2 regions of the Staphylococcus sp. GDY8P57P genome follow, and region 1 is predicted to be linked to the other one. Evidence: riboswitches for the same ligand, from Rfam matches in the RefSeq annotation. Region 1 holds a riboswitch; the other holds the start of a gene.
What was found. Region 1 has a riboswitch for S-adenosylmethionine ahead of KA878_RS07205 (MetQ/NlpA family ABC transporter substrate-binding protein). Riboswitches for the same ligand answer to the same signal wherever they lie in the genome.
Positions count from the first base shown of each region.

Region 1 (3,219 bases):
AGCAAGACGACAATAAGAAAGATGATGACAACGAAAATAATAATAGCACTCAATAATGTTAAAAAGGGAGAGAGACAGAATTCTTTTAAATTCTGTCTCTCTCCCTTAGTAATATCTTAGTCAATGTTCTTATGCGTTTGTTTCGCTACGAATATGCTCCCCAATAATAAGCAAAGACCACCTAATAGTTGAGTGGATTGTTCATGATGCGATTGACCTGTTTCTGGTAAAGATGATTGCGTCGTCGTATGCTGGTTTTCTTGCTTTTGATCTGATTGAGACGAAGGTACTTCATTAGATTTAACGTTACCAACATAGTAAGTATTTAATTCACGTGCACAATCTACGGAATTGACTTTTGACGCTGCTTTTTGTCGGTCATCTAATTCAGCGGCATTCGCAATACCGTGTTCAACATATGTTTCTCCACTTTGAAGTCGATTGAAGTTACTGTATCTATCATTTTTATATTCGACTTGGCCATTTTTATAAACTTTATAGACACCTATACCAGCATTTGCCTTATTGTGGCTTTCAATTTTGAAATAGTCCCCTTTATCAATTGCTTTGTCAAAGTTTTGTAAATCTGGATTACCACCACTATTTGATAATGCTTCCGAAGCAATTTCTTGTGCATTGTCTTTCGTCACTACATCAGTTGCGAGTGCATGTTGTCCGTTAAAAGCAGATAATATTACCGTACTTGTTAAAAGTGTTGACGCAAATAGAGAAACCTTCACCACAATGAAAACCCCATTTCATTATTTATCTTTTACAACGTTAGTGTAACACTCAGATTTAATTAAAATAGGGGATTAAAGTAAACCATATTGAAACTTTAAATTAGCTTAAAGAACGGCGTATTTGTAAAGTTAAATTTACAATAGTGATGTTTTAATGACTATAAGCGATTGTTTATATAACATGCATAGTTATCAACTTACCATTTCTTTTTAGAAAAATAAGGAATCGACCATGCCATCAGTAAAGTGAATATCAAGTGTGCGACCATCCATAAGGCATACGCTACCCAATTAAATTGGAACAGTGAACGTTCAGCCAACGTAATAAGTAATGGGTATAAGATTAGAAAAATAATCATTAATAAGAGATAACTTAATTTGTATAAAGGTTTGAATAACAGATAAATGATTAGAAACGTTATGTAAATACAAAATCCAATAATGATATGAATTAAAAGTTCTAAAATAAGTGGTGTCTTATTAGGATCTGCGATGAAATCAATGTTGATTAATAGCAAAGTAAGGTGTGTCGTATGCATCACCACATCCATGACAAACATGATAAGTAATAATAAAATACTAATGAACAATGCACTAAGTAAGTGATAGCTGTAACGAAACATAATCATCAACCCTTCGAATGTGTTTAACAAGCTATTCCCTACAGTAAAACAACTTACACATTTTAAAAATTTAGAATATTTAAAAAATGATATTGACCCAAGCTTGATCCAATGCTAATATAATATCAATTCAATAAAACTTGTTAACTCTTATCAAGAGTGGTGGAGGGATGTGCCCTGAGAAGCCCAGCAACCGTCGTGTAACGAAATGGTGCTAATTCACATAAAGTAGACAATACTTTAAGAGATGAGAGAAAGTGTATCGATACTTTCTCTTAAATAATAGAAAGTATTTTTTTATGTCTTCTAACTATTTAAGAGTTGAAGTGTAGTTGAATCATTTTAAAAAAGAGGTGTCGATATACATGAGAAAATGGTTAAGTATGATCAGTATTTTAGTTTTAATTATCGTGTTAGCAGGATGTAGCAAAGATAAAGAGGATGATAAGAAAATCACAGTTGCTGCTTCACCTGCACCCCATGGAGATGTGTTGAAGAAAGCTAAAGAACAATTAAAGAAAAAAGGTTATGATCTAGAAGTTAAAGAGGTTAATGATTATAAAGTACCAAATAAATTATTAGATAAAGGCGATGTAGATGCTAACTTCTTCCAACACGTACCGTATCTAAAAGCTGAGAAGAAAAGTCATGGCTATAAAATAGAAGAATTAGGTAAAGTATTTACAACGCCAATGGGTGTCTATAGTAAAAAATATAAACATTTGAAAGATATTCCTGAAGGATCAACAATCTATGTTTCAAATAACCCTGCAGAGGAAGGACGATTTTTATCTTTCTTTGTAGATGAAGGTCTGATTAAGTTGAAAAAAGGTGTCAAAATTGAAGACGCCAAGTTTGAAGATATTGCAGAAAATAAAAAGAATTTAAAATTTAATCATCAGCAAGGGGCTGAGTTTTTACCTAAAACATATAAAAACGGTGAAGGTGCAGCAGTTATTATGAATTCTAACTATGCCATCGATAATGGTTTAAAACCGTCTAAAGATGCAATTGTAATGGAAGGTAAATCATCACCATTTGCCAACATTATCGCAGTTCAAGAAGGACATAAAAATGATAAGAAGTTCCAAGAATTATTAAAAGTCATGCAATCTAAAGAAATTAAAGACTATATTAAAAAAGAATATGGAGACGATGTCATTCCTTACGAAAGTAAATAATCCTATATCTTTATTGGGGGAGTGGGACGACGAATTTAAAAAGAATTCTGTCCCACTCCCTCATTTTTTTAATAAATATGTATCATCAAAAAAACTAAAAATAGCAAATTATAATTATTTTTGATTATTCAGAAAATATTTACAAATCTGACAATTATTAGTAAGATATTGAATATTATCAATGAAACATTGTTTATTAAGATGGCCGGAGACTTTTCAAAGAGAGGGATGTAAAAGGGATGGTCGATTATGGGAGGATGAGTCAATATGAGTAAAGCAGAGGAATTAATACAAGAAGATGGGAAGTACTTTGCGGCATCAGGAAGAATTAAATATTACCCATTAGCCATTGATCATGGTTACGGTGCGACACTCGTAGATGTGGATGGTAAAGAATACATTGATTTATTAGCAAGCGCGAGCTCGCAAAATGTAGGGCATGCACCTAAACCGGTAATTGAAGCGATTCAGAAACAAGCTGAGAAATTGATTCATTATACACCTGCATATATGTATCATGAACCAGCAGTGAAATTATCTAAGAAACTATGTGATATTGCGCCAGGTGATTATGAAAAACGTGTGACGTTTGGATTGAGTGGATCTGACGCCAATGATGGCATTATTAAATTTGTAAGAGCGTATACTGGTCGACCGTATATCATTAGTTTT
Region 1 is NZ_JAESLK010000019.1:64,446-67,664, forward strand. It holds gene KA878_RS07190 (putative glycoside hydrolase) at 1-56, shown strand, start outside; gene KA878_RS07195 (cell surface protein) at 117-743, opposite strand; gene KA878_RS07200 (hypothetical protein) at 941-1,366, opposite strand; SAM riboswitch class I at 1,514-1,620, shown strand; gene KA878_RS07205 (MetQ/NlpA family ABC transporter substrate-binding protein) at 1,732-2,547, shown strand; gene KA878_RS07210 (aspartate aminotransferase family protein) at 2,815-3,219, shown strand, end outside.

Region 2 (3,219 bases), on a different contig from region 1:
TTTTCTTTACTTTCAGTTTTTAAGTAAGGTACGTGTTGGAAATAGTTCGCGTCTAGTTCACCTTTATCTAACAATTTGTTTGGTGTTGTGTAATCGTTAATTGTTTTAATTTCTAGATCATAGCCCTTCTCTTTAAGTAAAGGTTTCGCTTTTTCTAGAATTTCAGCGTGTGGTGCTGGAGATGCACCTACAACGATTTTCTTATCTTTGTCACCACTACCATTGCCACAAGCTGCTAAAACGACAGTTAATGTTAGTACTAAAATTAAGCTTAAAAGTTTTTTCATTAAATCATTCCTCTTTTCTTTTAGCGTTTGTCAATTTTATTTGTAATCCAATCCCCAATAAATTGGATTATAAATACGATAATTAAAATAAATACAGTTGAAACTAAAATGACATCATTTTGGTTACGCGTAAATCCTGTTAAGTAAGCTAAGTTACCTAAACCACCTGCACCAATAACACCTGCAATTGCAGTAGATCCAACTAATGCGATTGCTGTTACGGTAATACCTGAAACGAGTGCTGGCATTGCTTCTGGTAATAGTACTTTACGAACAACCGTCCAAGTACTTGCTCCCATTGACCAAGCCGCTTCTATAACACCTTTATCTATCTCTTTAAAAGCAATTTCAACTAATCTTGCATAGAATGGCGCTGCGCCGATGACTAATGCTGGTAAAGCACCCGTTGGACCACTGATTGTTCCGAGTAAGACACTTGTAAATGGAATTAATAACAAGATTAAGATGATAAATGGAATTGCTCGGAACAGGTTAACTATAAATGAAACGATACTATAAAAGACTCTAGCACCTTTCGAATTACTCTTGGCTGATAGAAATAAAAGTACACCTAAAATCAAACCAAAAATAAATGCGAAAATCGTCGACACAATAGTCATATAAAGCGTTTCATAAATGGCTTGCCATACTTCTGGCCACTGGACGTTAGGCATTGTAATCATCTCTTTAAAAATATCACCGTATGATTTATCCATGCTTAACCACCTCCACATTTACATGTTGCTGATGTAAATCTTCTTTAAATGTCTCAAATTCTGTTTCAGCAATATGTGGTATGTGAACCACTAAGAAGCCTACTGCACCGCCACGTGTGTTTTTAATATTTGCCTCAAGAATATTGATATCAATGTTATGTGTTTTACTTATGTACGAAACAACGGGTTCTGTCGTATTATCACCATTGAAATTAAGTCTAACGATATAAGCATCTGAATCTAACGGTTCAAGATGTTGGATAGATTCTTCAAAATCATCATCTAAATCATCTTTCACGAAGCGTTTAGTCACTTCGTGTTGTGGATTTTCAAATACTTGCGTTACTTTACCTTGCTCTATCACACGTCCGCTTTCCATAACTGCTACTTCATCACAAACACGTCTGATAACGTGCATTTCATGTGTGATGATCACAATTGTAAGATTTTCGCGCGCTTTAATCTTTAACAGTAAGTCTAATATTTCATCTGTTGTTTGTGGGTCTAATGCACTAGTAGCTTCGTCACATAATAGAACATCTGGTGCGTTTGCCAAAGCTCGTGCGATGCCGACTCTTTGTTTCTGACCACCTGATAATTCAGAAGGATAAGCATTTTCTCGTCCCTTCAAACCAACAAGATCAATTAATTCTCGTGCTCTTTCAATTGCTTTACCTTTAGAGTATCCTGCAATTTCTAACGGGAACATAATATTGCGAAGTACCGTTCTTGACCATAATAAGTTAAAGTGTTGGAATACCATACTTACTTTTTGACGTTTTTTTCTTAATTCTGCTTTTGAAAGTTTGTTAATATTATCGCCATCTATAATAATATCGCCAGATGTAGGCGCTTCTAGATTATTGAACATTCTAATTAACGTACTTTTACCAGCACCAGAGAATCCGATAACTCCAAAAATAGAGCCCGTTTCTATATTTAAGTTAACGTGATCAACTGCTAGTACATCCTTATCTTTTGTGTGATAGCGTTTAACAACTTGATTTAACTCAATCACGTTTAGTGCCTCCTTAAAATTCATTATGTAATTAAAAAAATGCTTTCTCACTTTAGATTAAGTTGAGAAAGCATTGATTCATCTTTCTCTCATCTTCTAAAGTAATTAACTTTATGTGAATTGGCACCATTTCTAATATTAGACGGTTGCCGGGCTTCATAGGGCACATCCCTCCACCTCTCTTGATAAGAGTTTTCGCACTATTTAATTAATTTATATCCTACCATTGCACTATAATTTCGTCAACAATTATTTTAATTTTTCTAACAAATAAGGTACAGATTGAAATGCATAAATTCTATCTACCTCTATGTCCTTATTCATAACAATTAGAACAGGTACTGACATAATTTTGTTACGTTCACTATATTTAGGATGGTAATTCAAATCGATTTTTTTAACGGGTAAATGTAGTATTTCATTCGCAATATCGAGCATTCGCTCAGACATTTTACATGTACCACACATCGGTGTGTATCCGAAAATGAGGTGTTTATCTTTATTAAAATTCTCACTAATATCTTCAATTTCTATAGATTTACTCATGCATGATTACTAACCTTTCAGTCGTTAAATTGGGAATTAGACGTTTTTCTTTACGTACTGTAAAGCCATGTTTACTCAATACATGCGCAAGATAGTTCTTGGGACATCTAGCAACTTCACAATATGTTTTATCAACATAAATGTGTTCACATTCACTAAGATGACGTTTAAACCACTTTCTTATCTTTTCACCTTCGTCATCTGAATCTGCTAGCACAAAGACTTGCTTGTCATATAATGTTTCAATCATGTCATCTAATTTATCAATACTCATTGTACCATGCGTACAAATAATATTGATAGGTTCAGCGATGACTTGTTGTACTCTCTTCTTATCAGATTTGCCTTCAACAATTATAACTTTATTTAAAATTGCCATGTTAATCCACCTTCTAAGTCGATAATAAACAATCAGTTACTTCTTCACAGAACGCGCATACCTTAAACATCATTTACAATTACTTAACAATGTACGCAATTATAGACGCCATACCAAACTGAGATGATTACTTTATAGATAAAAAGACAAAATAAAAACTCCATGATCGCAATCAAGGAGTTTAAATTAATTATTCACCAATCATTTCTTTATATTGATCAGCTGATAATAATTCATCTAATTGACTTTCATCGCTAAGTTCAACTTTAACCA
Region 2 is NZ_JAESLK010000006.1:17,230-20,448, reverse strand. It holds gene KA878_RS02545 (MetQ/NlpA family ABC transporter substrate-binding protein) at 1-287, opposite strand, end outside; gene KA878_RS02540 (methionine ABC transporter permease) at 308-1,003, opposite strand; gene KA878_RS02535 (methionine ABC transporter ATP-binding protein) at 996-2,021, opposite strand; SAM riboswitch class I at 2,108-2,213, opposite strand; gene KA878_RS02530 (thioredoxin family protein) at 2,271-2,567, opposite strand; gene KA878_RS02525 (toprim domain-containing protein) at 2,560-2,946, opposite strand; gene gcvH (glycine cleavage system protein GcvH) at 3,137-3,219, opposite strand, start outside.
Region 2: it holds a riboswitch for S-adenosylmethionine, as region 1 does, so the genes downstream of both, KA878_RS02535 (methionine ABC transporter ATP-binding protein) here and KA878_RS07205 (MetQ/NlpA family ABC transporter substrate-binding protein) in region 1, are expected to answer to the same signal.